2 regions of the Cupriavidus sp. UGS-1 genome follow, and region 1 is predicted to be linked to the other one. Evidence: predicted binding sites of a transcription regulator. Region 1 holds the regulator's gene; the other holds the start of a gene.
The links. Region 1 encodes FliA, which starts transcription of late flagellar genes. Its sites were predicted from a motif close to CTAAAGTTTNNNNNNNNNNNGCCGNTA; they were not measured.
Positions count from the first base shown of each region.

Region 2: LRR16_RS02645 (DUF342 domain-containing protein) is a predicted target of FliA. The motif match lies at 3,286-3,312, and genes of this name have one in related genera.

Region 1 covers NZ_JAJQJF010000001.1:71,764-79,252, reverse strand. Annotated here, with positions in the region: gene LRR16_RS00365 (flagella synthesis protein FlgN) at 5-463, shown strand; gene LRR16_RS00360 (lysylphosphatidylglycerol synthase domain-containing protein) at 573-1,556, opposite strand; gene clsB (cardiolipin synthase ClsB) at 1,628-2,848, opposite strand; gene LRR16_RS00350 (flagellar protein FlhE) at 2,989-3,429, opposite strand; gene LRR16_RS00345 (RNA polymerase sigma factor FliA) at 3,450-4,166, opposite strand; gene LRR16_RS00340 (flagellar biosynthesis protein FlhG) at 4,186-5,031, opposite strand; gene flhF (flagellar biosynthesis protein FlhF) at 5,038-7,489, opposite strand, start outside.
Region 2 covers NZ_JAJQJF010000002.1:11,359-18,847, forward strand. Annotated here, with positions in the region: gene LRR16_RS02635 (hypothetical protein) at 1-316, shown strand, start outside; gene LRR16_RS02640 (hypothetical protein) at 496-1,515, shown strand; gene LRR16_RS02645 (DUF342 domain-containing protein) at 1,572-3,206, opposite strand; gene LRR16_RS02650 (SAM-dependent methyltransferase) at 3,441-4,268, shown strand; gene LRR16_RS02655 (DUF1415 domain-containing protein) at 4,300-4,860, opposite strand; gene LRR16_RS02660 (NAD(P)/FAD-dependent oxidoreductase) at 4,864-6,492, opposite strand; gene LRR16_RS02665 (threo-3-hydroxy-L-aspartate ammonia-lyase) at 6,619-7,489, opposite strand, start outside.

The DNA.
Region 1 (7,489 bases):
GCCCATGAGCCAAGCCCTGATCGCCAGCATGCAGCGGGAAACGCAAGCCATCGCGGCCTTCGTCGATGCCCTGCAGCAGGAACGGACCGCGATTCGCGCCGGCGACTTCCAGTCGCTGGGCGAGCTGGTGCAGAGCAAGCAGGAGCTGGCGCAGCAGATCGCCCAGTTGGGCACCGCACGCCAGGCCCAGATGGCCGCGCTCGGCATCCGCGTGGGCAGCGGCCGGCAACTGGTGGGATTGCATATCGATGAAGGCGTCGCCGCCGCGTGGCGCACGCTGGTACTGACCGCGCGCGGCGCGGCGGAGGCCAATACGCTGAATGGGGCCGTGGTGTCCGCGCACCTGGAATACACACAGGACGCGCTGCAGACGCTGCGCCAGCGCGGCGACACGGCCACGGTCTACGGCCGCAACGGCCGGGCACAGGCCGGTCCGCGCGGCGTCAGCCTGGCCAGCGGCTGATTCTCTCTCTGGGGAGAAGAGGTGGTTGCAAGCGCCACCACATAGCGGCCGCCCGCCGCCCTCTCCCCCACCCCTCTCCCGCAAGCGGGAGAGGGGCGAACCCGACCCTTCACGCGGTCGGCTCGACCGTGCTGGCGCGCCTTCCCCGCGCCTCCAGCAGGAAATATCCCACCACCGCCGGCAGCATCGGCAGCAGGTAGTACATCGCCCGATAGGCCAGCAATGCGGCCAGCAGCGCGTGGTGCGGCACGCGGTCGCCCAGCAGCACGACGAATACCGTCTCGAGCACGCCCAGGCCCGCCGGAATATGCGCGACCGCGCCGGCGATGCTGCCGATCAGCACCACGCCCAGCACCACCAGCAGCGGCACCGACGATGGCAGCAGCGTCTGGATGATGGCCGAGATGGTCAGCCAGTTGGTTATCGACAGCGCGCACTGCATCACCGCGAACCGCAACGGCGGCAGATGGAAGGCATGGCCGCGTACCGTCCAGCGGCGCCGCCGCGCCCTGGCGCACGCGACCAGATACGCGGCGACCGCGGCCAGCAGCGCAAACCCCGCGATCTGCAGCAGCGTGGCATTGAGCCCCCACTCGGGCGGCAGCACCACGGTGCGGGCAGCCAGCACCGCGCCGAGCAGCGCCAGATAGCCGATCCAGTTGCTGACCACGCCGATCGTATAGACCGACGCGATCTGCGCGCCCGACAGTCCCGCCCCGGAATAGAGCCGATAGCGAATGCCGAGCCCGCCGACCAGCGCGCCCAGGTTCAGATTGAAGGCATAGCTGACGAAGGCGATCACCAGTACGCGCGGCGACGACAGCCGATGCCGCGCATACCAGCGGCCCAGCAGGTCGAACGCCGAATGCCAGAAATAGCTGAGGACGACCAGCAGCGCAGCCGGCGTCAGCGTGCGGTAGTCGTATTCCTGCAGCGTGACCCAGACTTCGGCCCATTCGACCTCGGCAAGCTTCCTGACCACCAGCACCACCACCAGCGCGACGAAGACGATGCCCAATACGCGGCGCACCTGCGCCCAGCGGCTGCGCCGCCGTGTTCTCGTGTCGTGGTCAGTCGCCTGTCGTGCCGTCATCTGGTTGTCGTGGTCGATTTGCCGTCGTCGTATTGCCGTCATCCTCGCGCGTCATCCCTGTGTACCGTCATCTATTCCGCTCCGCCGGCGCCCCGCTTCAGGACCGGAAATCGCCAGGGCCGGCGCGGCGGCTCGGCGGTGGCCACCACCAGCTTCGGCGTGTGGGCCGGCAGCCAGCCCGCCCATGCGGGGAAGCGGCGCAGGAAGTGGAACATCAGCGTGGTCGCCGCCAGCTGCAGCGGCGCGCGCCGCGTCTGGCGATTCGGCGGGATCTCGCGGCACGCATTGGCCATCAGCGTGTCGAGGTTCTCGCGCAGGCCGCGGGCGAAGCCGGCGTCGCGGATCACCAGATTGGCTTCGAGATTCAGCGACAGGCTCAGCGGGTCGAGATTGCTGGAGCCGACGGTGGACCAGTCACGGTCGATCACCGCGACCTTGCCGTGCAGCGGCCGCTCGCAATATTCGAAGATGCGCACGCCGGCGTCCTGAAGATGGGCGTACAGCATGTCGGCCATCCGCTTGACCCACAGCATGTCGGGGTTGCCCTGCAGGATCAGCCGCACGTCGACGCCGCGCTGCGCGGCCTCGCAGATCGCGTGCAGCACGCGATAGCCGGGCAGGAAGTAGGCGTTGGCGATCACCACCTGGTGCCGCGCGGCGCGGATCGCCTGCAGGTACTCCCATTCGATATCGGTCGGATGCGCGTCGTTGTCCCGCGTGACCAGCCACGCGGCCATGGTGCCGGCCGGCGGCGGAGGCGGGACCGCGGGCACTTCGACGTCGCCCGGCGGCAGCGTCTGCGCGAGGAAGCGATGCACCTCGTGGGCGACCGGTCCCTCCACCTCGACCGCATAGTCCTGCTTGGCCTGCGGACCATGGTCGGTCAGGTGCTGCGCGGAGAAGTTGATGCCGCCGATGAAGGCGATCCGTCCATCGATCGCCACCAGCTTGCGATGCAGCCGGCGGAACAGATTGGTCCGCACGCCCAGCAGCCGCCGGCGTGGCGCGAAGATGTGGAAGCGCACGCCCGCGGCGACCATGCCGGCGACGAACTCCGGCGGCAGATCGGGCGAGCCGTAGCCGTCGACCGTGATCGCCACATGGACACCGCGTTTTGCCGCGGCAATCAAGGCCTCGCGCAGCGCCACGCCGACGCGGTCGTCGAACAGGATGAAGGTTTCCAGCAGCACGCTGGTCCGGGCGGCGGCGATCGCGGCAAAGACGCGCGGGAAATATTCGTCGCCGTTCTCCAGCAGGCGGATGCGATTACCGCTGGTTCGGTTGGGGCTCATTTCGATGTCTCGCTGCCAAATTCTCCATTGGCAACAAGCACATTCAATGCCACCCGTTCCGAGCCGGCAAGTCCACCGCAAATCACGTCGTCACGACGGCGGCTTCGCGGTCACCTTGCCGCCTCCGCGGCGCCCGCCATTCAGCGATAGCTGACCGTGATCTGGCTGGCCTGTCCTTGCAGCACGGGGCTCAGCGGCCCCTGTCCCGGAATGCGGAACGCAAAGACGAAACCCTTGTCGGCATCATCCCCGCGGAAGGCATCGGTCTTGCCCTCGGGCCCCGGCAGCATCACGCAGCGGTTGGCATTACAGAGATAGGCTTGCAGATTTGGCGGTGGCACACGGGCAAAACGGTAACGCCAGCGCACCGCGGTGATCACCCCTTCGGCCTGTGTCAGAAAGCCGCTGGGTAGGATAGGCGCCGACAAGGCCCGCACGCCGCGGCCGTACAGCGCCGGTGCGGACACCGAGGCCGTCCACGCATGGCGCGAGTCGGCACCGAAGTTCGTATGCATCAGCGGCGAGGCGACGACGGCGGTCGACGTCATCGCCGCGGCGACCGCCGCGATCGGCCGGAACATGCGAGCTGCCGTGCCAGCCATCACAGCAGCCCGCGCAACTGGCTGCGCAGCCGGTTGATCGCCTGGCTGCGGATCTGGCAAACGCGCGATTCGGTGACCTCGAGCACCGCGCCGATTTCGCGCAGGTTCAGCTCCTGGTCGTAGCACAGCGACAGCACCAGCTTCTCGCGTTCGGGCAGCCGTTCGATCGCGCGGATCAGCGCGCCGCGCATGCCGCTCTCCATCAGCAGCGTCAGCGGATTGCCGTCCTCGGTGACGGTCAGGTGGCGATCGAGGAAGTCCTCCTCGCCGGAGCGCTCGAAGTCCTCGTAGTGCAGCAGCTGGCAGCCATAGACCTCGTTGAGCATGCTCTGGTATTCGTCCAGCGGCATCTCGAGTTCTTCGGCGACCTCCGAGTCCAGCGGCGTGCGGCCGAGCTTCTGCTCCAGCGCGCGCACGGTCCGTTCGATCCGGCGCGTCGACTGGCGCAGGCTGCGGGACTGCCAGTCATTGGCGCGTACCTCGTCGAGCATCGCGCCGCGGATACGCTGGCTGGCATAGGTCTCGAAGCGCGCGCCGTGGGTGTCTTCGTAGCGCCGGGCGGCATCGAGCAGGCCGATCATGCCGGCCTGGATCAGGTCGTCCAGTTGCACGCTGGCCGGCAGCTTCGCCGCCAGCTGCAGGGCGATGCGCCGGACCAGCGGCGCATGGGTCTGGACGGTGTCGGTCTGTTCGAGCTTTCCCTGGATCGTGTACATGGTGGAATTCTCGCGAGTGCTAGCAGGCCATCGCCGATGCGGGCGGCGCGGCGCTGGCGACAATGGTCGAGGCGCCAGGAGGGCCCGCAGCGGGCATCGGTTCGGGATCGGGTGAAAGAGGCCAGCCAGCGATGCTGGCGGCAAGTCGGCGCAGCATGGCGGTGGCCGGCGCGCCCGGGAAGGCGTCGACGACGCCGCGCGACAGCGCCGTGCCGCGCGCGACCAGCGGGTCGGCCGGCAGCACGCCGGCGCAGCGCGCCTGCACGCCCAGGTACTGGCCCGCGGTGCGCGCCAGATTGCCGGCGATGGCCATCGCCGACGCTTCGCTGGCGGCGCCGTTGACCACCAGCTCGAACTGCCGGCAGGCGTAACGATGATGCAGCCGCTTGATGCAGGCATAGGCGGCGGTCAGCGATTCGCGTTCGGGCCGCATCACCACCACCAGGTTGTGCGCGGCGCCGGCGAAGCGTGACAGCGCGCCATCGGCGCCGACTCGTGCGTCGGTGACGACGGTGCGAAAGTCCTGCAGCGCCTGCAGCGAGCCCCACGCCGTCGCATCGCCGGGCAGCAGCGCCGGCATGCCGGCTTCGCGGCGACCGACCGCGGCATCGGCCGCAACGGTGCCGGCGAGCACCTGGGCCAGCGTGCCCGAGGGCGAGGCACCGGCAAGGCGCGTCGCGCGCGCGTGCGGCAGGTCCTCATCGACCAGCAGCACGCGCTCGCCCTGCAGCGCCAGCGCATGCGCGAGGCCCAGCGCGACCGTGGTCGCACCGGCCCCCGGCTCGCAGGCGAACACGGCGATACGGCGGGTGGCGCGCGGCGCCAGCATGCGGCGCAGGCTTTCGGCCTGATCGACGGCAAGCATGTTCAATCAGTCTCCAAGCGCGGCCAGGTCGAACTTCGCCGACGCGTTCTCTTGCGTGCCCGCGGCGCTCCGCGTCATCCGTTGGGCGAGGTGCTGCGCGGATTCGGGCAGCGCCGGAGTGGGCGGTGCAGTGGCCGCATCGGCATGGGTCGCGACGTGGATCGCGGCGATCGGCGCATCCGCAGCACGCTGTTCGTTCGAGCCGGTAGCCGGCGACGACGCCGCGGCGTTGCGGCCCGGGAAGTTCTCCAGCACGTCGAGCAAGGCCAGCAGGCGGCCCAGTCCTTCGAGCAGCGCGGCGGCGCCGGGCGCCGCGTCCCTGGCGGCCGACCGGCCTGCTTGGCCGGCCAGCCCTGCCAGGCAGTCGATCGCCGCCTGGGCCGGCGCATGAGCCAGCCGCAACGCGGTCATGCCCGCCTGCAGCGCGACCAGCGCATCGACGTCAAAGGCCTGCGGCGACGTGCCGGCCGGGCGGCCGAGATGGTCCAGCGCATGGCGCAGCGTGCGGCATTGCAGCGCCGCGGCCTCGCCCCAGCGTGCCCACTGGGCGAGCTGCGCGCCGGCGCCGGCGAGCGCCGGATCGGCCAGCAGATAGTCGACGGCCAGCGTCTGGCCGCTGTCGCGCTCGATGGTGCGCGCCACCAGCAGCACGGCCTCGATGCCGCCTTCGGTGGCGGTGCCGCGCGCGGCGCGGGCCTGCCCTTCCAGCACGCGCACCCTGGTCTGCGCAACCCATTGCACCGCGTCGCGGTCGCGCCAGCGCAGCTCGGCCTGCGCGTGGAAAGTCAGCGTGTCGGCCAGTGCGTCGAGCTTCCATGCCGTGCCATCGCACAGCACGCGCGTGCTCTTGCGTGCTGCCGCCAGCCAGCGTTCGCCGCTCGACTGCCAGCGTTGCAGCGTGGCGCCGGCCGGCATCGTATCGAGCAGATGAACGACGGTACGGCGTGCGGCCAGCGCGGCGCGCCAGTCCGCCATCTCGGTGTCCCAGCCGCCGGCCTGCTGCGTGCGCGCCAGCGGCGTCACGGTGGCCATCAGCGGCATGCCGTCGCGGTCGCCGAGCCACAGCGTGTGCTGCCACGGCTGCGGCGCGCGGCGGCCCGGCACCGCGCAGGGCAGCGTCACCGAGGCGGACAGCACGAAGTGTTCGCAATGCCGGCTGGCGTCCTGGCAGACGGCATCGCGGACCTGGCGTACCAGCGGACGCAGCTCGGTCGGGGCGGCTTGGCCCTGGCCGCGGCTGGCCCACAGCTCGCGCAGCAGCGCAAAGCCATAGGGGCCATCGCGCAGCGCGTTGACGCAGGCGCCGACGGCATGGCCGCTGTCGGCGATCGAGCGCAGCACGTCGTGGGCTTCGCTGCGCGCGCCGTGGCTCGCGTCCGCGGCATCGTCGGCGCCTTGCGCCGCCAGCGCGCGGCGCGCGGCCTGCGCGTCGGCAAACACGGAGCCGCGCCGCGGCATCAGGAAGGCGCGCTCGACCAGCGCGTCGCCGCGCGCCAGTTCCAGATGCTCCGGCACGCGCTGGCCGGTCGACGCGTAGAACACCGGCAGCCGGTGCCGGATCACGACATCGAGCACCGAGCCCAGATGGGTGGCCTCGTCGAGCTTGCTGATGATGCAGCCGTCGATGCCGGCGCCCGGCGCGGCATCGTGGCGGTAGGCGTGCACCACCTCGTTGAGCGTATCGCCGTGGCTGGCGCCATTGAGCAGCAGCACGCGCTGCACCGGCGCCGGCGCGCCGGCCAGCATCGCGATCTGCTCGGACAGGTTGCGGTCGCGCTGGCTCATGCCGACGGTGTCGATGATCACCAGATGCTTCTGCGACAGCGCGCCCAGCGCGAGACGCAGATCCGACGCATCCTTGACCGCGTGCACCGGCACGCCGAGGATGTCGCCGTAGATCCGCAGCTGCTCGTGCGCGCCGATCCGGAAGGTGTCGGTGGTCAGCAGCGCGAGCTTGTCGGCGCCGTGCTTCAGCACGAAGCGCGCGGCCAGCTTGGCGGTGGTGGTGGTCTTGCCGACCCCGGTGGGGCCAACCAGCGCCAGCACACCGCCCTGGCCGAACAGCGCGTCCTCGTCGGCCAGCACCGGCACCTTGCTGGCGATCTCCTGGCGGATCCAGCCCATTGCGGCCGGACGGTCGTAGCCGGCCGGCAGCCGCGCCAGCAGCGTGCGCGCCAGTTGCGCGGAAAAGCCCGCGCCGACCAGCCATTCGAACAGCGACTCGCGCAGCGGATCGGCCGCGGCGGCCGGCACGGCGGGGACCGCGATGCCCGACAGCTGCCGCTCGATCAGCGCGCGCATCGATTGCAGTTCGCCGCGAATGCCGTCGATGTCCTCCGCGGCCGCGGCCTGGATCGGCTCGCGCAGCGGCGGCTGGAACCGAGGCGCGCTGTCCGAGATCGCGCCCAGATCGGTATCGCGCATGGCCACGATCTCGACGCCGCCGTCGACGGTGCGG
Region 2 (7,489 bases), on a different contig from region 1:
CGACACGCCGACTTGCACCGAAGTCCGCGCAATGACGATGCGGCTGGACCAGGCCATTGGCCGCGCCGGCTCGAACGATCCCGATGCGTTCGTCACGCTATGCCTCGCCGACCTGCGGCAAATGGACCACTGGGGCGTCACGATCCACGGCGAAACGCTCTGGAGCTATTTCGATCTGGGCTCGATCGACGACGTGGAGCCGCGCTATCCGGTAACGTTGGACGAAGCGCGTTTATTGCGTCGCGCCGTTGCCGCGTTGGATCACGATCGCTGTCAGTCGATCCGCCGTAGTGGGCGTTGGCGCGGCACGGTCTGAGCGACGGGCCGACATCGCCAACGCAAGAACACGACAGGATGGAAGCCGGCCCGGCTCTATCCCAACGTTCCGTTCCGGTCAACCCTACTTCACGGTCCCCACTTTCGGGGAGCGCCTTGCTAATATCCCGCGCGGCTTGTTGCCGATAAAAGAACAAGGATCAATAACAAGGAAAAGAGATGAGAAATTGGACGGGATTTACCGCAGCCGCATTGGTTGCCGCGGCACTGGGCGCGTGCGGCGGTGGCGGCGATGACGGGGGCAATGAGGCTGGTAAAGACACGGGCTTTCAACTGTCCGCCAGTCTCGATGGCACGCCGGTCACCGGCTTTGCGCTGAAGGACGGCGGCAGCACGACGCTCAATATCGCGTCGGGCCAGGAGCTGCGTCTGAGCGCCAGCAACGGCGTGACGTGGACCGCGAGCATGGAGAAGACCACGATCCAGCCGAAGAGCCAGAACAGTGCGGTGTGGGATGCCGTGCTGATCAGCCCGGAAGGCGGCACGGTGACGCTGGTGGCCAAGTCCGCCGCCGATGCGAGCAAGCTGGCGACGATCCGTATCGAGGTGCCGCCGCACCGCTATGCGCGGGTCGCAGCCAAGGTCGGTGAAACCACGTTGTGGCGCGAGCAGGGCACGACTGTCGACGGCTCACCCATCGACCGCACCTATCGCGATACGACGACTGCCGTCGATTCGCAAGGCGGATTCACGATGAACCGCTACAGGACCACTGGCGAGCTGACCGATACCATCCTCAACGACGCGGATCGCAACCGTACGGCGCGCATTAGCGCAGACAGCCCGAGCCAGACCTGCACCTTCACGCCGAAGCGCGAGCATTTCCAATACCCGATGTTCGTCGGCAAGACCTGGACCTCGGGCTGGCAATATCAGTGTGGCGCATATCACGAAACGGCCGCCCTCGAAGCCAGCGTGGAAGCGTTCGAGCGTGTCGCCGTCGGCAGCGATACGTTCGATACGTTGCGCATCAAGTACGGCGTAGCATTCACCAATTCCAATGACGGCAACCTGACCAACGGCGTGACCGGCAATGCCGCCTACCGGATGGACTACCGCTGCTGGTGGGCCACCGAACTCGGCCGGGCGGTCAAGTGCGAGTTCAACTACAGCTATGTCGGCATTGAGCCGGCCGGCAATAGCCGGCACTACACGCAGACCGCGCTGTCGCTGCAGTAACCAGGGCGCGAAGGCGTAACCAGTCTCAGAAAAAGCGGCGCCTGTGCGCCGCTTTTTCATTCCCGCACCACCCCGATCCCTTCGCCGACCAGCCGCAATTCGACCTTCGGCATATCTTCCATCACGCGCATGGTCTTCTGCCCGATCGTCACGCTGACCCCGCCGTGGACGCGCTTGCCGACCACCACGGCGGCGTCCGGGCGTGGATGCAGTTGCTCGGCGAGCTTGGCCAGATGGGCGTCGGTGTCCAGCATGTCCCGCGTGTATTTGAACAGCGTGGCGCGCGCCTTCTCGCGCAGTTCCGGCGTGGCGCGCTCGGGATTCTTGGCGAAGAACGTCATCAGTTGCTGGATCTTGGCCTGCTCCTGTTCCTGCCGGCGCTTGTCCGCCTCCAGCGCCGCCTTCTCGGCGTCCGCATAGGGGTTCAGTCCGACATGGATGGCGGTGGCGGTGCCTGCCGGCGCGCCTAGCGTGCCGGTACGGACCGCATGCCAGGCGCGCGAGCGGCCGCCGGTGATATTGCCGCTGCCGATGGCCGGGTCGCCCGCGGTGATGACCTCGCCTGCAGCAACATCGCTCTGGCGAATGGCGCTGTCGGCGGTGACCGTGGTGCCCGCCTCGACCACGGCGTTTTCGATAAAGCGCGCATGCACCGATCCCTTGCACTGGATCCGCGCGATCGCGCTCGCCGGATCGTGCGGCCCTTCGGACTTGCCGATGATGCCGCCGCTGACGACCACATTGCCGCCGGCCTCGACATGGGCGGCCTCGATGGTGCCGCCGACGATCACGTCGCCGCCGACACGCACCGACATGCCGGTCTTGATGTCGCCGTTGACACGCAGCGTGCCCTCGAACGCGATATTGCCGGAGTGCATGTCGACCGCATCGACCGCGACGACCGGATTGACGCTGACGCCGCGCGCGCGCACCGATGGCAGACCCGCGACGGTCGCCACCAGCAGATTCGGATCGTGCGCATCCGGGCCGACGCCAGTCAGCCGATCGGAGAACGGCGTGTCGGCAACCTCCGGTGCCGGCAGCACGCGGCCGAACACGTCCTGACCCGCGGTACCCTGCACCGCGGGGACCCGCCGCATCAGATGCGTGCCGGGCTGCACCAGTAGCAGGTTGCCGAGGTCTCGCAGATCGATCCGGGCGTGATCATCCTCGGCGCCGCCGCGGCGCGGCTCCAGCAGATTGACGAAGCGGGCCGGCGTGCCCCGCGTCGGCGCCGTGCCGTGCACGATCGGCAGGTCGTCGCAACGTCCCGCGGCGAAGGCTTCGGCCAATGCCGGCTCGTCGACGGGCAGCTTGATGCCGCGCCCCGCGAGCACGATGCGTACATCGTCGGGCTGCACCGCACGTCCGCCTTCGGGCGGCCACAGCGTCAGCCGCACCGTCAGCGAGTCGGCATCGATATCGATCTCGAAATAGCCGTCGACGAGTTCGCCGACCACCGCCTCGGCCGGCGGCCCGTCGCGATGGCAGGCGAGCAGGAACGCCGCGATGGCGTGCTCGTCCAGCCTGGCATGCGCCCATCCCTGCGTCTCGAGGGCTGCCATCAGCGCGGCGCGGTCGGGCGGCCCGCTGCCGCCTTCGCCCTCCACCGGCACCTCGTACCGGGCCCGCACGGCCTTGTCCGTGGCCTCCACCCACACCCGCACAACCGAAGCTGCTACGTCACCCATCGCGTCCTCCAGCCGTCTGCCTTTGATTTATCGTTGTTGTTGAGAGCGGCACCGAGTCGACATGCCGCCTGTCCGTCACCTACGGCAGATTTCGGCAAAACTTTAGGAGAATTTTTTCGGGACGCCTTCCGGTAAACTGTCGCCCTGCCCGCCCGGGCCTTCGCCGCTCGCAGGACGCCGCAACATGCCGCAAGACGCGGCGCACCAGGACCCGGGCCAACCCCGCCGTATCCCATGTCGAACACCCACGAAATCCGTCCCGGCCAATCGATCGAGCTGCTCAAGGAACTCCATATCCTGACCCGCGACGGCAAGATGAACCAGGACAGCCGCCGCAAGCTGAAGCAGGTCTATCACCTCTATCAGTTCATCGAACCGCTGTTGCAGGATCTCAAGCGAGACCATGCCGACCTGACGCTGGTCGACCATGGCGCCGGCAAGTCGTATCTCGGCTTCATCCTCTACGATCTGTTCTTCAAGACGCAGCAGGACCGCTCGCACATCTACGGCATCGAGACGCGCGAGGAACTGGTGCGTTCGTCCACCGCGCTCGCCGAGCGGCTCGGTTTCCCGGGCATGTCGTTCCTGAATCTGTCGGTGGCGGAGTCGATCACCTCGGACCGGCTGCCCGCGACGGTCGACATGGTCACCGCGCTGCATGCCTGCAATACCGCTACGGACGATGCGATCCGCTTCGCCTTGACCAAGCGCGCCAAGTACATCGTGGTGGTCCCTTGCTGCCAGGCCGAGGTCGCGGCGGTGCTGCGCAGGAACAAGTCGAAGTCGCTAGGCAATCCGCTGACCGAGATCTGGCGCCATCCGCTGCATACGCGCGAATTCGGCAGCCAGGTCACCAACGTGCTGCGCTGCCTGCAGCTGGAGGCGCACGGCTATCAGGTCACGGTGACCGAGCTGGTCGGGTGGGAACACTCGATGAAGAACGAGCTGATCGTGGCCCAGTACAAGGACCTGCCGCGCCGGCGCCCGTCCGAGCGGCTGGCGCACGTGCTCGAAACGCTGGGGCTCGAGGAAATGCGCGAGCGGTTCTTCACGCCGGCCTGAGCCACGGCGTCAGCCGCGCGCTCAGCCACGCTTACCGGGGTTCGTCCCCCGCCATCCAGCGCCGCCAGCCTTCGTGACCGAGCCGGCGCAGGGTTTCCTCATTGCGCTCGTAGATGTCCGCCGCGTCGGGAAAGGCCTCGACCGCGCGGGCAATGCTGTCTTCGCGCAGCAGATGCAGGATCGGATACGGCGCGCGATTGGTGTAGTTCTCGATATCGTCGGCATCGGTGCCGGCGAACTGGTATTGCGGGTGGAAGCTGGCGATCTGCAGCACCCCGGACAGGCCGAGGCTGTCGAGCATGCGTTCGGCCAGGTACAGGAAATCGTTGTAGTCGGCGAAGTCCGCCAGCATCCGGGGGACGATCAGCAGCGTGGTATCGATGTGCGCCGGATCGGCCGCGGCCAGCGCCTTCAGCTCGGCCTCGACGGTATCGAGCAGCGCCTCGGCGTCGGTGGCCTCGCAGACCACGTAGCGGATCTGGTCCTTGACGTGGACGCTTTTGGCGAACGGACACAGATTGAGCCCGATCACCGCGCGCGTCAGCCAGTGACGCGTGGCATCGACGATCTGCTGCTGCTCCGCCGGCGACATCGCTCAGGCCGCCTTGCCGATGCGGCCGACGATATCGAGCGCGACCGCCTCGGCGACCTCGATGCCGTCGATCGCGGCGGAATAGATGCCGCCCGCGTAGCCCGCGCCTTCGCCGGCCGGATAGAGTCCCGCGACATTGACGCTCTGGTAGTCGTCCTTGCGGCGGATGCGCAGCGGCGACGAGGTCCGCGTTTCGACGCCGGTCAGCACGGCGTCGTCCATCGCGAAGCCAGGCACCTGCCGTTCGAACGCCGGCAGCGCCTCGCGAATCGCTTCGATCACGTAGTCGGGCAGTGCGGTGCTCAGATCGGTCGGGGTCACGCCCGGCTTGTACGAGGGCTCGACCGTGCCGAGCGCGGTGGATGGCCGCCGCGCCAGGAAGTCGCCGACCAGCTGGCCCGGCGCGCAGTAGTTGCGCCCGCCCAGCTCGAAGGCACGTTCTTCCCAATGGCGCTGGAACTCGATGCCGGCCAGCGGTCCGCCCGGATAGTCGTCGGGCGTGATGCCGACGACGATGCCGGCATTGGCGTTGCGCTCGGCGCGCTTGTACTGGCTCATGCCGTTGGTGACCACGCGCCCCGGCTCGGATGCCGCCGCCACCACGGTGCCGCCCGGGCACATGCAGAAGCTGTAGACCGAACGGCCGTTGCTGCAGTGGTGCACGATCTTGTAGTCGGCGGCGCCCAGCAGCTTGTTGCCGGCAAACTTGCCGAAGCGGCTGCGGTTGATCATGCCCTGCGGATGTTCGATGCGAAAGCCGAGCGAGAACGGCTTGGCCTCCATGAACACGCCGCGTCGGTACAGCATCTCGAAGGTATCGCGCGCGCTGTGGCCGACCGCCAGGATCACCTGCTCGCACGGCAGATAGTCGCCATTGGACAGCTGCAGTCCGCGCACGCGGCCGCCTTCGATGTCGATATCGTCGACGCGCGTGTCGAAACGGATCTCGCCCCCGAGCGCGAAGATCTCCGCACGGATGTTCTCGACCATCTTGACCAGCCGGAACGTGCCGATGTGCGGCCGCGCCTTGAACAGGATGTCCTCCGGCGCGCCGGCCTTGACGAACTCGTGCAGTACCTTGCGGCCGTAGTGCTTCGGGTCCTTGATCTGGCTGTAGAGCTTGCCGTCGGAGAAGGTACCGGCACCGCCCTCGCCGAACTGCACGTTCGATTCCGGATTCAGCACGCTCTTGCGCCATAGACCGAAGGTGTCGCGGGTGCGTTCGCGCACTTCCTTGCCGCGCTCCAGAATGATCGGGCGAAAGCCCATCTGCGCGAGGAGCAGCCCGGCCAGCAGGCCGCACGGGCCCATGCCGATCACCACCGGTCGCGGCGTGGCCGTGTGCTGCGGCGCCTGCGCGACGAAGCGGTACGTCATGTCCGGCGTCACGCTCCAGTTCGGCTTGCCGGCGATGCGCTTGCGCGCCGCCTCCTCGTCCTTCACCTCGATATCGACGATATACGTCAGCTTGATATCGGAGCGCTTGCGTGCGTCGTGCGCGCGGCGGAACACGGTAAAGGACACCATGCCATCGCCCTTGATGCCGATCTCGATCAGCCGCGCGCGGACAGCGGCCTCCAGGTCACTTTCTGAATGGTCGAGGGGGAGCTTGAGTTCACTGAGGCGTAGCATGGGGAACGAGGTATTCGGCGGCCGAGCGGCGGGTCCGATGGCCAACCCGCAATTCTAAAGCCTTTCGGCGCCGCCGGCCCCTCGCTGCCGCCGCTTCCCGCCCCGCTGGCCGTCAGTCCTTGGCCTTCAGTCCTGGGCTGGCACCTGCCCCAGCAGCGCGGCATAGCGGGCCAGGTCGACATTGCCGCCGGACAGGATGATGCCGACCCGCTTGCCGGCGATCGGGGCCTTGCCGGCGAAGGCCGCCGCAGCGCCCAGGCAGCCGGTCGGTTCGACGACCAGTTTCATGCGGCCGGCAAAGAAGCGCATCGCCTCGACCAGCTGGGCATCGCTGACCGTGACGATATCGTCGACCAGCTGCTGCAGCACCGGGAAGGTGTGGCGGCCAAGATGCTGGGTCTGCGCCCCGTCCGCAATCGTGTTGGGCGTGCCGATCTCGACGATGCGCCCCGCCCGCAGGCTTTGCTGCCCGTCGTTGCCCGCTTCGGGCTCGACCCCGATGATCTTGCAGCCGGGATGCATCGCCCGCGCCGCCACGGCGCTGCCCGACAGCAGACCCCCACCGCCCAGCGGGACCAGCAACACGTCCAGCGGACCGGCCTGCTCGAACAGCTCCTTGGCGGCGGTGCCCTGCCCGGCCATCACGTCCGGATGGTCGAACGGCGGGATCAGCGTCAGGCCCTGCTCGCGCGCCAGCCGCTCGCTGATGGCATGGCGGTCTTCGGTATAGCGGTCGTACAGCACGACTTCGCCGCCATAGCCGCGCGTCGCGGCGATCTTGGCCGCGGGCGCGTCCTTGGGCATCACGATCACCGCGCGCGTGCCGAAGAGGCGCGCCGACAGCGCAATCGCCTGCGCATGGTTACCCGACGAGAACGCCGCGACGCCAGCGGCGCGCTGCGCGGCAGACAGTTGCGCGATCGCGTTGTAGCCGCCGCGAAACTTGAAGGCGCCCATGCGCTGCAGGTTCTCGCACTTGAAGAACAGCCGCGCGCCG